One region of the Alteromonas sp. ISO5 genome, then DNA from elsewhere that is predicted to be linked to it. Evidence: predicted binding sites of a transcription regulator. Region 1 holds the regulator's gene; each other region holds the start of a gene.

The links. The regulator FliA, encoded in region 1, starts transcription of late flagellar genes. The targets are predictions, from matches to a motif close to CTAAAGNTNNNNNNNNNNNNGCCGATA.
Region 2: a site for FliA is predicted at 3,924-3,950, ahead of AC2T0J_RS10830 (DUF5610 domain-containing protein). Genes of this name have one in related genera too.
Region 3: a site for FliA is predicted at 3,730-3,756, ahead of AC2T0J_RS22140 (flagellar protein MotY). Genes of this name have one in related genera too.

What each region holds. Positions count from the first base shown of each region.
Region 1 is NZ_CM176572.1:3,396,887-3,403,309, forward strand. It holds gene flhA (flagellar biosynthesis protein FlhA) at 1-432, shown strand, start outside; gene flhF (flagellar biosynthesis GTPase FlhF) at 465-1,820, shown strand; gene AC2T0J_RS15185 (MinD/ParA family protein) at 1,817-2,677, shown strand; gene AC2T0J_RS15190 (RNA polymerase sigma factor FliA) at 2,679-3,407, shown strand; gene cheY (chemotaxis response regulator CheY) at 3,452-3,835, shown strand; gene AC2T0J_RS15200 (protein phosphatase CheZ) at 3,870-4,619, shown strand; gene AC2T0J_RS15205 (chemotaxis protein CheA) at 4,632-6,423, shown strand, end outside.
Region 2 is NZ_CM176572.1:2,385,175-2,391,597, forward strand. It holds gene AC2T0J_RS10810 (EAL domain-containing protein) at 1-670, opposite strand, end outside; gene AC2T0J_RS10815 (acyl-CoA desaturase) at 862-1,989, opposite strand; gene fabR (HTH-type transcriptional repressor FabR) at 2,110-2,727, shown strand; gene trmA (tRNA (uridine(54)-C5)-methyltransferase TrmA) at 2,733-3,833, opposite strand; gene AC2T0J_RS10830 (DUF5610 domain-containing protein) at 3,980-5,224, shown strand; gene AC2T0J_RS10835 (RNA recognition motif domain-containing protein) at 5,259-5,747, opposite strand; rRNA gene AC2T0J_RS10840 (16S ribosomal RNA) at 6,253-6,423, shown strand, end outside.
Region 3 is NZ_CM176572.1:4,884,842-4,891,264, reverse strand. It holds gene AC2T0J_RS22165 (Grx4 family monothiol glutaredoxin) at 1-192, shown strand, start outside; gene AC2T0J_RS22160 ((2Fe-2S)-binding protein) at 428-622, opposite strand; gene AC2T0J_RS22155 (peroxiredoxin) at 878-1,483, shown strand; gene AC2T0J_RS22150 (sugar porter family MFS transporter) at 1,538-2,872, opposite strand; gene rnt (ribonuclease T) at 2,959-3,594, opposite strand; gene AC2T0J_RS22140 (flagellar protein MotY) at 3,851-4,684, shown strand; gene glpQ (glycerophosphodiester phosphodiesterase) at 4,746-5,747, opposite strand; gene gloA (lactoylglutathione lyase) at 5,754-6,137, opposite strand.

The DNA.
Region 1 (6,423 bases):
GATATGCGTACTATCGTCCAAACACTGACCGAATATGCGCCGAAGAGTCAGGATCCTGACGTATTGGTCTCTGCGGTACGAATTGCTCTGAAACGCTTGATTGTGCAGGAAATTAACAGCGGCGGTGCGGAACTGCCGGTCATTACCCTGGCACCTGAATTAGAGCAGATGTTACATCAGTCGCTACAAGCTGGTGGTGATGATGGTGCCGGTATTGAGCCGGGTCTGGCTGAGCGCCTGCAACAATCCTTGCAACAGGCCGGTCAGCAACAAGAGCTGGCCGGAGAGCCAGCGGTATTACTCACTTCGGGCATGTTACGTCCGGTATTATCGAGATTCTTAAAGAATGCAGTGAATGGCCTGCATGTTTTGTCGTACCAGGAAATCCCGGATGACAAGCAGGTGCGCATTGTTTCTTCCGTCGGTCAGTAACCTGACAGACACCCTATACCTAAGAGGTCATTATGAAAATTAGACGATTTTTTGGCAAAGATATGCGCGAAGCATTAAGCCAGGTAAAAAATGAACTGGGTAGTGATGCGGTGATCATGTCAAACCGCAAAGTGGCTGACGGCATTGAACTGGTTGCAGCCTACGATAAAGAGCCGGTGGCTAAATTGTCGGTACCGCCAAAGGTCAAAGCCTCCGCTACGAAACCGAGCGAAGGTAGTTTGCCAACATTAAGTGAAATTATTGGCGATGATGGCCCGGATACCCTGCGTGCCTTGCTGGAAAAGCAGGCAGAGCAAAAAGCGGCCGTCGCCCAGCGAGTGGAAGCGGCGAATGCCGAAGCCGAGAAACGCGCTCCGGCTAATCCTTCGCCAGTTGAGGCGCCGGCAGCGAAAAAGACTTCACCATTGACGGTAACCGATGATGAGGCAGAACCTACCGATGGTGGCAGCCTGGCTGATATTCGTGCTGAAATTGCTTCATTACGCAATGTGCTGCAGTTTCAGTTGGCCGATATGCAGCAACAGCAACATTCCCGCTTTAAACCGCAACAGCGTTACCTGCATCAGCAACTCTGCGATATGGGAATTAGCCGGGAACTGGCTGCCCAACTGGTGACTTATACACCGGCAGACTGTAACGAAAGGGAGGCCTGGTTATATCTGTTAAAACTTTTGTCCAATCGTCTGACCACCAACAATGATGATATTCTCACGCAACAAGGCGTGGTTGCACTGGTTGGGCCAACCGGGACCGGCAAAACCACTACTATTGCCAAGCTGGCCGCCCGTTATGCGCAAAAATACGGTGCCGACCAGGTTGCACTTATAACCATCGATACTTATCGGATTGCCGCCTATGAGCAACTGGCTACCTACGGCAAAATTATTGGCTGTCCGGTTCGTAAAGCACAGTCTGGCGAACAATTAGCCGATTTACTGTTCCAGTTGCGTAATAAACGTCTGGTTTTAATCGATACTGCAGGCTTCAGTCAGCGCGACAGCCGCCTGATTAGCCAGCTCGCGACCTTCGGTCAGGTGAGCGGTCAGCAGGTAAACAACTATTTAGTTGTGCAGGGTAACACGCAACAGGCTACACTTAAGCATATTATAAACGCCTATAAGAGTATTGATTTGCAAGGATGTATCATCACAAAGCTGGATGAGTGCTATAGTTTAGGTGAAGTGGTCAGTAATGTAATTGAAGCGCAATTGCCGGTCAGTTATGTTGCCGATGGCCAACAGGTGCCTGAGGATATTCACGTTGCTAATGCGAAATCTATAATCTCTTTAGCAGCAAAGCTTTATAAAAAGTATGGTTTGAATCATACTAATAGCAGTTCCGATGTAAACACAGCACAGGCAGTATGATTGAAGACCAGGCGAGTAGCTTACGAAAGATGAATCAATCACGATTAATTAAGGTGATAGCCGTTACTGGCGGTAAGGGCGGGGTAGGTAAAACTAACGTTACTCTTAACACCGCCATTGCAATGGCAAAACAAGGCAAAAAGGTCATGGTTCTGGATGCAGACCTTGGCCTGGCCAACGTAGACGTGATGCTGGGGTTACGCGTAGAGAAGAATTTGTCTCATGTGTTGTCCGGCGAATGCACGTTAGACGAAGTGCTGGTAACCGGCCCTCACGGGATTAAAATTGCCCCAGCGACCTCTGGTACCCAGTCAATGACCGAACTGTCGCCCACTCAGCACGCGGGGCTCATTCGCGCATTCAGTGAACTGCGCTCGCAAATTGATGTACTTATCGTTGATACCGCCGCGGGTATCTCAGACATGGTGTTGAGTTTTTCAAGAGCATCCCAGGATATTCTGGTAGTGGTATGTGACGAACCAACCTCACTCACCGATGCCTATGCACTGATTAAAATCCTTAACCGCGATCATGGTGTTTTCCGTTTTAAGATTGTCGCCAATATGGTCAGGGACGTACGCGAGGGGCAGGAATTATTCAGTAAGTTGTCCAAAGTTACCGGTCGCTTCCTCGATGTGGCGCTGGAATTAGTGGCAACCATCCCCTTTGATGAAAATATTCGCCGGGCGGTCCGTAAGCAAACCGCCATTGTTGATGCATTCCCATCATCCCCGGCATCGGTAGCCATTGGTCAACTGGCAACAAAAGCCCTGACCTGGCCTATCCCGGCGCAGCCTGGCGGACACCTTGAGTTCTTCGTTGAGCAACTGATCGCGTCGAAGGTGGCAGGGAGATAGCGTGAATAGCAAAGCTGCAGCGTACAAACAACAAACCGATAAAGCGCAGCTGGTTGAGCGACATGCTTCTTTAGTAAAACGTATTGCTCACCATTTAATGGCGCGGCTACCAGCCAGTGTAATTGTTGATGACCTTATCCAGGCCGGTATGATTGGCCTGCTTGAGGCAGCGAAAAACTTTGATGGCAGTAAAGGGGCCAGTTTCGAAACGTTTGCTGGCATTCGGATACGCGGTGCCATGCTGGATGAAATCCGCAAAGGCGACTGGACGCCCCGGTCGGTCCATAAGAATGGCCGGGCCATTTCTGATGCGATTTCGCAAGTAGAGCGCGAGACCGGGCGGGATGCACGGGATGTCGACATTGCTGCAAAGCTGAATGTGTCGCTGCCTGAATATCACCAGATGTTATCAGAGGTCAATGCCGGCAAACTGGTTGGCATTGAAGATTTAGGCGTGTCTGAAGACGTGATCGCGACGGATGAGTCGCGGGGCACGGATTCGCCGTTGGAAGATTTAATGCAAGGTTCATTTCAAAAAGCGCTGGCGCATGCTATTACTACATTACCAGAGCGTGAAGCGATCGTACTATCCTTGTATTATGACGAAGAATTAAACCTGCGGGAAATCGGCGAGGTTCTCGAGGTAAGTGAATCACGGGTCAGTCAAATTCACAGCCAGGCAATGTTAAAATTAAAAGCGCGCATGCGGTCCTGGCAGACTGGTGAGTAACATTAACTATACTAACAATATGACTATCCTCACTGGAGGCAATTTTGGATAAGAATATGAAAATTCTCGTGGTAGATGATTTTTCTACGATGAGACGTATTATCAAAAACTTACTCAAAGATCTCGGCTTTTCCAATATTCAGGAGGCCGATGATGGAAGTACTGCGCTGCCAATGCTGCAGCAGGGCGACTTTGACTTTGTGGTAACCGACTGGAATATGCCAGGCATGCAGGGCATTGATCTGTTGCGGGCGATTCGTGCGGACGACAGTCTGAAGCACTTACCGGTGCTGATGGTGACTGCTGAGGCGAAAAAAGAACAAATCGTAGCGGCTGCCCAGGCGGGCGTAAATGGCTATGTGGTTAAACCGTTCACTGCCGCCACTCTAAAAGAAAAATTAGAAAAGATTTTTGAACGTTTAGGTTAATCCAGTAACGTGTTTAACCACCGAGGACAACTGGATGACTGAAAATAAGAAAGTCCCCATTACGCTGGATGAAGCGAAGCAGTTGGTAACCTTTCTGGAAGAAGGTGATACTGATTCTGCTAATGCACTGCTTGACGCTGTCACCATGAAAGAGTCTGTCGAATTATTCGCTGAGGTGGGTAAGCTAACCCGTCAGTTGCATGATTCTTTAAACAATTTTCAATTGGATGAACGTATCGCCGGTTTAGCGAACGAAGATATCCCAGATGCGCAGACAAGATTAACCTACGTTATTGAAGAAACCGAAAAAGCGGCTAATACTACAATGGATGCTGTTGAACAGAGCATGTCGATTGTGGAGACCATGAAAGGGCAATTAGACAGCCTGATGCCTGAGTGGAAAAAATTAATGAACCGCGAAATCGAACTCGACGAGTTTAAATCAATGTGTCTTGACCTGGATAAACACCTTGAGTCTTCATTGGCGGATGCCGATAAGATGATGGGACTACTCACCGAAGTGCTGATGGCGCAAGGGTATCAGGATTTAACCGGTCAGGTTATCCGGCGTGTAATAGAGCTGGTTAAAGAAGTAGAAGACAGTCTGGTCCATATGCTTACAGTGTTCGGCGGCGCAGAAGCGACAAAAGCGGTCAAAACTTCGCCGCCGAAGGTCGAAAAGGCGATTGTTGCTGAAGGGCCAATTATTGATGCTGAATCGCGCGACGATGTGGTGTCTGGCCAGGATGATGTGGATGACCTTTTATCCAGCCTGGGTTTTTAGGGGAGCGGATACATGTCTTTTGATGTCGATGAAGATATTTTGCAGGATTTCCTGGTTGAAGCCGGAGAAATTCTTGAGCAACTCCAGGAGCAGTTAGTTGACCTGGAGAATAATCCAGAGGATAAGGATCTTCTCAATGCTATATTCCGGGGCTATCACACTGTAAAGGGGGGTGCCGGATTTCTGTCATTAACCGAACTGGTTGAGATATGCCATGGTGCGGAAAACGTTTTCGACGTAATGCGTAATGGTCAGCGATCTCTAACACCAGAACTAATGGATACCATTCTGCAGGCCACTGATGTTGTGGTCGAGATGTTTGAAAAGGTCAAAATGCGCGAGCCGCTGGAAGCGGCTGATGCGGCGCTGGTTGAAACACTGCATAAATTGAGTCATCCGGAAACCCCAGGTGAAAATATCTTCGGCGACACTCAGGACGAAGCGCCAGCTTCTGAACCTGAACCAGTGGCAGAAGAAGAGACTTTCGAGCTGGAAGAAGACGTCTCAGAAACCGGCAGCCCATCAGAACTGATTGAAGACATCACAGAAGATGAGTTTGAAGCTTTACTCGACGAGTTACATGGCACCGGTGGTGCGCCGGGCACGACGGCGGCTAAATCGCCATCACCGACACCAACGCCAACTGCCAGCAGCGGCGGTAATGAAGACATTACCGACGATGAGTTTGAGGCGTTGCTCGATGAGTTACACGGTAAAGGACAGTTTGGCGGTGAGGCTGCTACACCAGCGACCCCGCCTCCAGCCAGTCCGGCTCCGACTGCAGAGTCGGGAGGCGATGAAGAAATTTCCGATGACGAATTTGAGGCCTTGCTCGATCAATTACACGGTCAGGGCAAAGGCCCGGGCGTCGGAGCACCTAAAGACGAGAAACCTGCTGAAAAGCCACGGGTGAAAGTCGAAAATACCAAACCCGAACCGACTAAAGCCGAAGCGCCAGCGGCTAAACCGGCTGCTAAGGCGCCAGCGCCGACAAAAGCCGAGAGTAAACCGACAGCACCGGCTAAAGCGGCAGAACCTGCCGCTAAAAAAGAAGAGAAAAAAGCAGCGCCCGCAGCGCCACAGCCTGAAACAACGGTACGGGTGGATACCCGCCGCCTTGATCAGATCATGAATATGGTAGGCGAGCTGGTACTGGTACGTAATCGACTGTTGAGTCTGGGCATTAGCATTAACGATGAATCAATGTCTAAAGCGATTGCCAACCTTGATGTGGTGACCGGCGACCTGCAGGGTGCGGTGATGCAAACCCGCATGCAGCCAATCAAAAAAGTATTTGGTCGCTTCCCCCGGGTGGTACGGGATTTAGCGCGCAGCCTGAAGAAAGAAATTACCCTTGAACTGGAAGGTGAAGAGACCGATCTGGATAAAAACCTGGTAGAGGCGTTAGCCGATCCGCTTGTTCACCTGGTGCGAAACTCGGTAGATCACGGTATTGAAATGCCCGACGACCGTCAGGCAGCCGGCAAGCCCCGCATGGGTAAAGTTAAGCTTTCAGCGTCGCAGGAAGGGGATCACATATTACTGGTCATCGAAGATGACGGTAAAGGGATGGACCCCGATAAACTGAAAGACATTGCGATTTCCCGTGGCGTACTCGATGCTGATGCCGCAGCGCGTATGTCAGATGTTGAAGCGTTTAATCTGATCTTTGCGCCAGGGTTTTCAACCAAAACGGAAATCAGTGATATCTCAGGGCGTGGCGTTGGTATGGACGTGGTGAAAACCAAGATTAACCAACTTAATGGCACCGTGAATATTGATTCACAGCTGGGGCGTGGTACCC
Region 2 (6,423 bases), 1.0 Mb from region 1:
GGCTGCTGGTAGCCACGATAGGAGCCAATTGCAAACTTTCTATGCCCGACTTAACGATACAAACAATACCACCGGTGTTAGGGACGTTAAGTATTCTGGCTATTTCTTCTAACACCGTATGGGAAAATTCTGTAGTATCCTGCTTGGCGGTGAGCGACCGCGAGGCATCAACGATCATTTGTAAACCACGCCGTGCGATCTTGAGTTCCTGAGACATTTGCCAGGTTCTCAGGTTGCTTACTACCACACTTTTGAGCTTATCAGCGCTTAGATCGGTTTTATTCCAGTATTCCGAAATATTGTATTCGTTAATGGCCTTGTCGTGAGGTTTTACACCGGGCTGGCCGGTAAGCACAATAATTCTGACCAGGTCGTCGCCAATAATATTGCGGATTGTATCAATAAGGTAAAAGCCCGCATCGTCTGTTTCCATCACGATATCCAGCAGGATCAGGCTGATGTCCTGGCGTTTAGATAATATTGTTGCCGCAGATGCCGCTGATGACGCGCGCAGAAGCTCAATGGAGCGGCCTTCAAAGGTGACTTCCTGTAAGGCCATCTCCAGTACATCCTGGTAAGGTTGATTATCTTCTACACTGAGAACCACCCAACTTTTTTGTGATGTGTCGGCAATATCTTCCTCTGCGCTAAACTCAAACAGCTCGTTCATTCACACTCCCTCATCTCCTGCCAGAATTCATAGCCGGTGGTGTTTTGCGTCGAAATAAGTTTTGGGGTACAGGAGTAAGTTTCGTCGAAGTTTGAGAAATATCAAGTCAGGATGACAGAGGTAAGCGGAAAGTATACTGTGCAGAAAATTGTGGTGGGCAGTCACCCACCACGGAAAAATCGGGTAAGGGATTAGCTAAAGGAAAATTCCATCTGACTAAGCTTGAGCCATTTTTCTTTTTGTAGCAGCAATGATTGCTTAAGCTCTTTATATTTAAAGTCCAGTTCCAGCCGCTCCATGCTCTTTAACAGGTGATTCTTGCGTAACGTCATAATACGCTTTTTAGTGGTGTAGTAGTCAGTCATCTTCTGCATCAGTACATCATACTCGTGCTGCAGTTTTTGCATTACCTCTTCTGCATTCGGCAATTTAGACACTTTTTGGCTGGCATATTTTAACTGCATGGCCAAACGCGCTTTCTCTATGCGCTCTTCGGGGCAGGTGCGCAGGTTTTTGGTTAAGCCTATATAGGAAAGCCCCTTAATCAACCACTTGGTTGGGTCGTATTGATACCACCTAATGCCGTTACGATAATCGTACTCAAAAATGTGGTGGTAATTATGATACCCCTCACCAAATGTGAATAACGCGATTATTCCGTTGTCCCGTGCGGTATTGGTATCGGTGTAAGGACGGCTGCCCCAAATATGCGCAAGGGAGTTGATAAAGAAAGTCACATGGTGAACCATGACCAGGCGGAATACGCCTGCAATCAGAATCATGCTCAGAATGTCGCCATTGATCCAGCCAAGTAATGCAGTGATACCAAGGTTTGCCGCTAATACGATAGCCAGATAGTGATTGTGTTGCCACATAACCACTTTGTCTTTCAGCAGGTCTTTACAGTTGCTGTAATCGTTGTAGCGGTGTGACTGATACTCGCGCAGCATCCAGCCCATATGTGAAAACCAGAAACCTTTTTTGGCTGAGTAGGGGTCTTTGTCGTTTACATCAACATGGCGATGGTGCACCCGGTGATCTGAGGACCAGTGTAAAATACTGTTTTGCAGTGCCATGGCGCCGCCAATGGCAAGGAAGACTTTTACGACAGGGTGAGCCTCATAAGTTTTATGCGCCCACAAACGGTGATAACCGGCAGTAATAGACATGCCAGTGACGAAAAACAGTACAATAGTGGTGATTATTTCAGTGGTATCAAATCCATGTGAGAAAGCCCATAACGGAGCTCCTACAAATGCGATAAGTCCGGTCACCACAAAGACCAGCACATTAGTAATGATTAGACGTGGCTTATTCATTTATTTCTATCTCAGCTTACAACTGTACGCTAATTTAGCTTTAAAAGAGGTGTTTCGCAAGGGAAATACCGTTAAGATTAGTCTTAAGAATAAGCCATAGGTATCAGTCGGGGACAGTCGTTGAGCCGTCAGGAACAAAAACAAAAAACCAGACAAAATATAATAGCTGGTGCGTTTCAACTACTTAATGAAAATCGCACCCTGTCGGCGATTAGTTTGCGTGAAGTCGCTCGGGAAGCCGGTATAGCCCCCACTTCTTTTTATCGACACTTCAAGGATATGGACGAACTGGGTTTAACCCTGGTTGACGAAGCCGGACTAGCGCTACGCCAGTTAATGCGTCAGGCCCGGCGGCGGATTGCTTCCGGTGGTGGCGTTATTGATACGTCGGTGGATACCTTTATGGAGTTTATTTCTGCCAACAGTAACGTTTTTCGTTTGTTACTGCGAGAGCATACCGGCACTTCGGCTGCTTACCGACTGGCAGTGTCCCGTGAAATCCAGCACTTCACCGACGAACTGAGTGACTACATCATTGAGCAACTGCGTATTCCCCATGATATTGCCGTGTTACAGGCCGAAAGCATGGTACGCCTGGTGTTCAGTGCCGGCGCGGATGCCCTGGAGGCAGACACGATTCTCAAAAATGACATCAGTGACAGGCTAAAGCGCCAATTACGGTTTATCCAGTTGGGCAGCCTTGCCTATTGGCAAACGATGCCCGACACGCAAGCATAAAAAATCTAGGTTTTGCGAGTCAGCCACACTCCTGACTCCATGTGGTCAGTGAAGGGAAACTGGTCAAACAGTGCGGCTCGGCTTACTTTATGAGTTGCCGACAGTGCGTCGAGGTTAGCAACCAGCGTGTGCGGGTTACAGGATATATAAATAATGTTATCAAACTGACTAATCATTTGTGTGGTGGCTGGATCCAACCCCGCTCGAGGCGGATCAACCAGCACCGTATTAAACTGTCGTTCAGCCAACTCAATGCCTTTTAGCCGTTCAAACTGACGTTTACCGGCCAGTGCTTCAACAAACTCTTCGGCAGACAGCCGGGCAATCTGTACATTATCAAGCTGGTTTACCGCAATATTATATTGCGCCGCTTCCACCGAAGGCTTTGCTATTTCGGTGCCTACCACATGATTAAAGTGCGCGGCCAGCGGAATGGAAAAATTCCCCGCGCCGCAATACAGCTCCAGCAGATCGCCGGTTAACCCCTGGCTTTGCGCAATGGCCCATTCAATCATATGGGTATTCACGTAGGCGTTAGGTTGCGTAAAGCTGTTTTCGATATGTTTAAACCGGTACGTTTTGCCGTCGGCAGGCAGCTTCTCGATAACAAAGTCGTCACCCAGGATCACTTTTTGTTTGCGTGCACGACCGATAACGCTGACCTTAAACTCTTTGTTCAACTCGGTGCGCAGTGCTTCGGCTTGCGCTTGCCATTCTTCATCTAACTGGCGATGGTAAAGCAGGCTGATCACACACTCCTGCGATAACCCGCTCAGGAAATCGACCTGAAACAACTTTTTGCGGAGCACAGCATTGGGCTTTACCAGCTCAATAATACGCGGCATTAACGCATTGATGGTTTCTGAAGCCGCCGGGAACTCGTCGACCCGGTAGGGGGTTTTGGTCTCTTTATTGAACATGATGTAATAAAGATCATCACCATCATGCCATACGCGGAATTCAGCGCGCATGCGGTAATGCTGCTCAGGCGACGGGTAAACATCCAGGGTTTGCTTATAAAAAGGGTCCAGCAGTGACGATAAGGTGTCGACTTTAGCCTGAAGCTGGTCCTGATAGGTGATAGTAGTTGTTGGTGCTGTGCTCATTTTGTTCCCCGTACCGCATTTGCTGCGGCATTGTAGAGACTTTTCAAAAAACTTCCAATGTAGCGGCGCTACGTTAATTATGTATTAAAATTAAACAATCCTCATTAACTGCCGATAACTATAGTGAGGTGTGAGAGGATTAAATTATGAGTGTGGATTCAATTCCTGCTGCAAAAGGCAGCCAGGCGACTGTTGAAAAGCCTGACGTTGCCCTTAAAAAGCAGCTTCAACAAGAAGGCTTGCGGCAGGCACGCGAGTTTCAACAAAGTAGCCAGGCAACACAAGTGACTTTGTCACAAACCCGGGTGGGCAGTACCGTTCTGGTGAGCTCTCTCGAACAGGAAGTTGTATTAAATGAAAGGCGTTTCGATAACCGGCGGTTCGACAAAGCTGAGGAGAACAAGTCTGCCTTTGACTTTGAGAAAGTAGCGGCCAATGTTCTGAAGTTTGTCGGCGGTGTTGTGCGTGGCGCGGCAAAGAGTGGTGCAGATGAAGCACAGCTAACCGATTTAATTAGTCAGGCCCGGTCCGGAGTAGCCAAGGGTATTGCTATGGCAGAAAAAGACCTGGCCGGGTTTATGAATCCGGAAATCACCGATGGTATTCGTAACAGTAAAGAAGCCATTGGCGAAGGTATCGATAACATCGAAAAAGAAGTCTTATCGCCATTTCGCGGTACCATGGAAGTTGGCGCAACGCTATCTGCTCAGCATGCCCAGTCGCAGTCGGGTGGGCTCAAGATAACCACTAAAGACGGTGACGAGGTAGAAATAAACTTCGGTCAGTCACGTCACTATCAGTATAGTGCCCGTGAGCGGATAACGTCATCAGGCAATAGCGATGCGGATCCTAATGCATCTGCTGCACCGCAAAGTGATGTTGTTGCGCAGCGTTCGCTGAATGTACAGTTCTCTGAATACCGGGGTATTAGCTTTTCTGTGCAGGGGGAGCTTGACGATGATGAACTCGGTGCTATTTCTGATTTGGTGAAGCAAATTACCGATGTCAGCAAGTCATTCTTTAAGGGGGATTTGGATACTGCGCTGGATAAAGCCCTTGATCTGGGGTATGACGAAAAAGAGCTGGCGGGTTTTGCATTAAAGCTTAACAGCCGTGAAATCGTTAGCGAGAAAATCTCAGCGTATAAAGAAGTCAGTGATGGTGATTCATCAGAGCTCAAAAAGTACATGCGCCCTATTAAAGAGTATATGGATGAGCTGAAGTCGTTAAATCAGCTACTCGATACAACTTTAAAAGAGGGGGAAGGCTATAAGGAGTTAGTAACCGGCGTTATTAACCAGATGAAAGAGGTTCATGTTCCGGATGTGCTTTCGGCAATAAACCGCTTTCATTTGTTTAACGGGCGCATCAACGCACTTAAAGCAGAATGAAAAAGGCCCCGTGATAGGGGCCTGCTTATTTGGACTAATCGGTGACTTTGTCTTTCGCCGGTCGAACTTTTAAAGTGCGGTCCTGAAATACCGAATCATTAAACTGACCAATAATGGCCTCAACATCACCGTCGATGACTTCTATAAAACCATATCCTTTACGCTTACCGGTTTTCTTGTCTTTCATTAACCGTACCGATTGAATACGGATATGGTCTTCAAAGTAAGCTTTCACTGCTGCTTCATTTGCTTTGTACGGAAGGTTACCAACATATAATGTAGAAACGTTATCTGACGAAGAATCGGAGACAGGGTTTGTGGTGGGGGCAGGCCCCTGAGAATGACTCTGATTATTGGTTCCTATAAAAGAAGCAATCCAAGGCGTCACAATACCACTAATTAATAAAGACAACGCAACCACTGTTGGCGCTTGACCATCAAATGAAACCTGATGAGTAATTACAAATCCTAAAACAGCCAGAACAAGACTGACTAAAAAACACTGCATTAAGCTGACTTTCATAATGCTACCTTAATAATTGTTATGGGAAGAACGGGTCGGCTTTTTAAATTTTACTCATTTATAACAAAATGAACAATATTGATTCACATATATAGACAAAAGAATAACTCTCAGTATAGCTTTTGCTGTAAAAATAGACGCTTAAGCCTGATTTTCATAAAAACGCATTAAAAAAACAAAAAAGGGGTTGACGAAAAACCTCTGATGCGTAGAATGCGCCCCACTTCGACGGGGAACGTCACACGGGACACGAAGAAGGCGTTATGGAAGGTAAAGTAAGCCTTTAATAACGGTTTTCACCGAAAACAACTTGCGAAATTAAATTTCAAAAAGATGTTGACACTGAAAACCAAAAGCGTATTATACGCATCCCGCTTCGGCAGGTTCTTAAAGAGCGCTGAAGCAGCAAGCAGAGCTTGCATTGTTCTTTAACAATTTATAACAAGACAATCTGTGTGGGCACTCATTAAGAGTGTCAACAACGACAATTCAAAATTTCGATATTTAATTGAAGAGTTTGATCATGGCTCAGATTGAACGCTGGCGGCAGGCCTAACACATGCAAGTCGAACGGTAACAGGATTAGCTTGCTAATCGCTGACGAGTGGCGGACGGGTGAGTAATGCTTGGGAACTTGCCTTCAGGAGGGGGATAACAGTTGGAAACGACTGCTAAT
Region 3 (6,423 bases), 1.5 Mb from region 1:
GCTTATGTCGATATTTTGCAAAACCCTGACATTCGTGCAGAGCTGCCAGCGTATGCTAACTGGCCTACGTTTCCGCAGTTATGGGTCGACGGTGAATTAGTTGGCGGGTGTGACATTATTCTGGAAATGTTCCAGCAAGGTGAACTACAGCCACTGATTAAAGAAACAGCTACGAAAACCAAAGCGGAATAGTCACGCAATATCGTAAAAAAACCGGCTTGATACAGCCGGTTTTTTTATGTCAGCAATAGCGAAAGTTGACTGAAGCGTGTCGCAAATTTGAATATCGTTAGTTTAACTAACACAGGTCGCAGAATTTATGATTAGAAAAGAACCGCTGTCGACAAGTCCGGATAGATTTAATCGGCGTTATGGATTTATGGCGTTAACAGCGAGCCGGTAAAACTGCGGACTATAAAAAAGGACGTTAGCCAACGTCCTTAAATAAGCTTTCGTTAATGATGGTTGAGTCGATGACCTGTTGAGCCATTTGTATGCATTTACCGCACTGAGAGCCCAATTGCAGTTGTTCACGCAAATCACGTATATTACCAACGCCGCTGTCAGTTACAGCTTTGCGTATCGCAGTATCAGTTACACCGTAACACATGCAAATATACATAGAACACTCACTCCTATATCAATATGCAAATGATAATAATTGCTATTTGAGGTTATTGCAAATATTTTGTGCAGATTTATGACGATTCGGTCATCTATCGTGGAAATAGCAGGTTGTCTGGTCTGATGAGTTTAAAAAGTCTGAAACGTCAATTGTATTTTCATTATTTGCACTCACTATATCAGGCAGTAGCAGATACTGATGTGATACAGATCACAACTACTGCCATTCACATAATGAAAATGGAGAATAGATATGAGCGTACTCGTTGGTCGTCCAGCCCCGGATTTTACTGCAGCAGCTGTGTTAGGCAGTGGTGAAATTGTTGACAGTTTTACCCTGAGCGAAGCCATTAAAGGTAAAAAAGCCGTTGTCTTTTTCTACCCTCTGGACTTTACCTTTGTTTGTCCGTCAGAACTGATTGCATTTGATAAGCGTTACGAAGAGTTCACTAAGCGTGGCGTTGAGGTCATCGGTGTATCAATCGATTCTCAGTTCTCGCACAACGCATGGCGTAACACCCCTATAAACGAAGGCGGTATTGGTCCGGTTAAATATACTCTGGTTGCCGACACCAAGCACGAAATTTGTCAGGCCTATGACGTTGAACATCCGGAAGCTGGTGTTGCTTTCCGTGGTTCTTTCCTGATCGACAAAGAAGGTCAGGTACGTCATCAGGTGGTTAACGATCTGCCATTAGGTCGTAATATCGACGAAATGCTACGTATGGTTGATGCGCTGGACTTCCACGAAGAGCATGGTGAAGTTTGCCCGGCTGGTTGGACCGAAGGTAAAGCGGGTATGGATGCAAGCCCTGAAGGTGTTGCTAAGTATCTGTCTGAGAAATCAGAAGAGCTTTAATAGTAATTTAATAGTAAAAAGAGGCACTTAGGTGCCTCTTTTTTTATGTCAGCCTTATTGATTCGGTGTCTGTTTGTTTCCTGACAGGCTCAAGCCCAGCGCTTCCAGCGATTTGCCCCGGGTTTCAGGAAATAACCAGATGACGCTAAGTCCTTGTAACACCATCATTACTGCAAAAAACGCAAAGATTGTGACCGGGCTGAAGGTCGTGAGCACCAGCGGCATAAGCAATGTGATTAGCGCCGCAAATACCCAGTGGGTTCCACAGCCAAGACTCTGACCTTTAGTGCGAACGGCGTTAGGAAAGATTTCAGAGATATAGACCCAGATGACGGCACCCTGACCAACGGCGTGGGCGGCAATAAACATAAATATAAATAGCACCACAATCAGCCCTGACAGGTCCAAGGCGAAGGCAAGTGTAATTGCTGCCAGTGAAATGACGTATCCTATAGAGCCCGCCATGAGCAGGGTTTTGCGGCCGGCTTTGTCAATCAGCAGCATGCCAAGTAGCGTAAACAATAAATTGATAACACCGATGCCTGCACTCGATAGTAATGCTGAGCTGCTGTCCATGCCCGCCAGGTTAAAAATACGCGGTGCAAAGTAGATAACGAAATTGATCCCGGACAGCTGGTTAAACATGGCCAGTAAAAACGCCAGCAGGATAGGAAAATGATAAGCCGGATTAAACAAGGATTCAGAGGCGCGCTTATCGTGCTCAGTCTGAATATCGTTGATGATCTGACTGGGATTGGTTTCGCCAGTGAGCGAAATAACCTCAATGGCCGCCTGCTCATCACTTTTGTGTAACAACAACCAGCGTGGACTCTCAGGTACGGTACTGACTAACAGCAAGTATGCCGCTGCGGGTATAGCTTCGATTCCCAGCATCCAGCGCCAGTCCAGAGTGAAAACCTCTGCCAGCAAATAATTGGATAAAAAGGCAATGAGAATGCCAAACACAATTTGAAACTGATAGAGCGCGACTAAACGCCCACGCTGTTGCGCCGGCGCAATTTCCGCAATATAAGCCGGCACTGCAATGGAGGAAATGCCAACCCCGACCCCTCCGATAAAGCGCATCAGACTGAAAAACACCGGATCGGTTGCCAGTGCAGAGCCTAATGCGGAAAGCAAATAAAGCATGCCAATGATGATAAGTGTCGGTTTACGACCCAGGCGATCACAGGGGTAATTGGCACCTAGCGCACCCAGTACTGTGCCCCATAGCGCCGATGACATTATAAACAAGCCATGGTGCAGGGCAGAGGTTTGCCAAAGCTGCTGAATGGGTTGGTCGGCACCTGATATCACCGCGGTGTCAAAGCCGAATAAAAAACCTGCGCAGGCCACCGTAACCGACCACAGTATCAGTTTTTGCTTCATGATAACTCGCTTCAATCTTAAACGATTAAGTTTAGGCGAGTGTATCGCTAATTACACTAATACTCTAATGGTATTTTTACACCCCGTTAACTTTGCGGGGCGAGCGGCCAACCGCCCAGACTGGCATAGCGGTTCACAATGTAGCAGAACAATTCGGCTGTTCTTTGGGCATCGTAAAGGGCTGAATGGGCTTCATTCTGATCAAAACTGATGCCGGCAGCCTGACAGGCTTTTACCAGTACAGTTTGCCCTAAAGCAAGGCCGGCGAGTGTGGTGGTATCAAATGAGACAAACGGGTGGAATGGCGTACGTTTGATATTACAACGTTCGATGGCCGCATTAATAAAACTCTGATCGAAAGTGGCATTATGTGCAACTATCACGCTACGTTGGCAGTCAACCGCTTTTTGTAGCTTACGAACATGCTTACATAACCCTTTCATCGCGTCGTCTTCACTAATAGCGCCACGTAAGGCACAGTCCGGGTCGATGCCGTTAAAATCGAGTGCTGCCTGCTCCAGATTCGCTCCTTCAAACGGCGTGACGTGAGCGTGATAGGTGTCGGCTGGTGCCAGCATGCCAGCGCTGTCCATGCTCAGAGTCACCGCAGCAATCTCTAACAGGGCATCTGTGGAGGCATTAAAACCAGCTGTTTCGACATCAATGATGACCGGAAAGTAGCCTCTGAAGCGTTGTGACAGTGGGGGGATTGTTTGTGGCATATCACTCTAAATCTGGTGGTTGAATAGTAACCCTGACGGCTATTGGATCTGGACCCATTACAGTCCGGTAAATCAAACAGAGTTCTCATTAAAGGGAGAATTATGTCAATATTAGCGCTGACTATCTACCCGGTGCTAAACTTTTATTGTTCGTTGACGATAAGATAGAGACGAAGGTTAACAGGTTTATCGATTGCTGAGGCTATACATGTTGAAATCGGTTTCGCTTATATCATTTACCGTTGGATTGTTAGGGATGACTGCCAGCCCGGTTCAGGCATCACTGCGTCAGTACCATTCAACGGTAGAAAACTCACAATGGCAACTTAGTGAGCGTTCCAGGCTTAACTGTACGCTAAGCCACACTTTACCTGGATACGGTGAGGCCCAGTTTATCAGTGAAGCGTCCAAGCAGCTCAATATGGATTTTGTATTGGATATGAACCTGTTGCCTAAAAAATTTGGCACTGCAGCTGTTTATGCCGTGCCGCCGAAATGGATGCCCGGGGTACGGGCCCGGCAAATTGCGGATATGACGTTGCGCACCCAGTATGATGGTGACTTGCCCGAGGAGACAGCCTGGACCATGCTGAGCGAGCTGGAGAAGGGCTTCTGGCCAACCATTTACTACCAGGACTGGTATAACACCAACGACAAGGTTGCTGTGGGCCTTAATGCGAGTAACTTTACGCCGGTTTATCACGAATTTGTCAGCTGTGTTTCAAACTTGCTGCCATACAGTTTTGACGATATTAGTTATACGGTGTTGAGTTATGAGAAAAACTCCACAGAGCTTTCCAAATATTCCAAACGACGTCTGCAAATGATTGGCGACTATCTTCGTGAAGATAATGAATTAGAACTGGTGTTGCTTGATGGTTATACCGATAGCTATGGCGGATCGTGGAATAACCAGCAATTATCGGTTAAACGCGCTAACGAAGTAAAAAACTTCCTGACTGACTTAGGGGTGGGAGAGGATCGTATCGAGATCACCGGACACGGCGAAAAACGCCATATTGCGCCCAACACCAACAGTCAGTCCCGGGCAACAAACCGCAGGGTAGTGGTCAGAATGGCAAAGTCCTGAATCAGTTAATGTAAAAAAGAAGCCGCGTACACACTTTCGCGGCTTCTTTTTTGGGGCATTGTTAGCGGTTTTGCAAAAAGTGCTTAACCGGCGCTACCTGATCGGTAAACACGCCGTCAAATTGCCATTTCTCTACTATCAGCATCAGTAATTGGGAAGCTGAAATTCCCGGTGGCAAGGCATCTGTCCGAAAAGTGTAAGGGTGAATCAACAAGCCAGCTTGCTGAGCTGCAACCACCCACTCAGTAAGGTCTGTAGTAGGCTGGCCTTGCTGGTAACGGGTAACGTGACCCAGCCAGGGGCCAATCCCCTGCACGTAGCGGCTAAGCGCCTGCATGCCTTTTGCTGTTTTCAGCGCATTATAATCGGTTGGGGTTTCATGCCAGCTGTTTTCTGCAATTAACTGGATCAGTTTGACCCGGGCACCAAACTCCTGACGCAGACGTTTTATTTCTTCAAAGTCAAAACACTGAATATAGATGTTCGCCTTAGCGTCATCGAGGCCGTGTTCACGCAATACAGTCAGCACGGCTTTGCTGATATCAACGCCCTGCTCACGATGCCAAGCCGGTGATTTGATTTCGGTGTATAAGCCGACTGACTCACCAGCGGTTTCATTAAGAGATCGGATGGTGCTGATATGTTCAGCAAAGGTAGCTACTTTAAACTGACCGAGGCCGTGATAGCGATTGGCATAAACTTGCTCGCCCTTTGCATCGGTACGCTCATGAACGTTTAAAGTTTTAAGTTCTGCAAGGGTAAAGTCCAGCGCATAGTAACGGCCATCCTCACGGTGGCGGTCAGGGTAGACTGTTTCCACGTTGGTTACCGTTTCCAGGTGAATATCGTGTAACACAACCAGCTTGCCATCACGGGTCATCACCAGATCCTGTTCAATATAGTCAGGTTGCTGAGCGTAAGCCATGGCCGTGGATGCTAGTGTATGCTCTGGCAGGTAGCCCGGAGCGCCGCGGTGAGCAATTACATCAAACGCCAGCGCCTGACATGAAGCAAATGTTGCCAGCGATAGCATCGCCAGCGGTTTTGATACTATTTTTAACACTAATGGTTACTCAGGTTGGATTAATTCAATTGCATAACCGTCAGGATCGCGAACAAAAGCAATCACGGTTTTGCCACCTTTTACCGGACCAGGTTTGCGGTAAACATCTGCACCTTTTGCTTCAAGCTGTTTGCAAAAGCTATAGATGTCCTCGACTGCGAAAGCGACGTGGCCATATGCATCACCCAGTTCGTATTTGTTATCACCCCAGTTGTAAGTCAGTTCCAGAACCGCCTGCTCAGACTCATCGGCATAGCCCACAAAAGCCAGGGTGTATTCATATTCAGTATTTTCGCTTTTACGCAACAGCTTCATGCCCATGGTATCAACATAGAACGCCAGGGATGTGTCGAGGTCTTTAACCCGTAACATGGTGTGTAACATTCGCATAAGAAGCTCCTTAATAAGACAATATAATTCAGCAGTTTTTCAACAGTATGACAGTGAGAGCGCTTAATGTGGCACTGTAATTAATCTGCCAGGCAGATTAAAGTAAATTGTGACCAGCAGGCAAAATAGCTGGTTTGAAAGCCTGGCAAAGTAAAAAGCGCGTTTCGACAGTATTTTGTTCAATTACCTGTCACACTTTTGTGGGCAATGGTTTCTTTATTATAAATGGATAAATAAGGAAGATACCCTGATGAAAAAATCACTGTCAGTATTATGTCGAACAAGC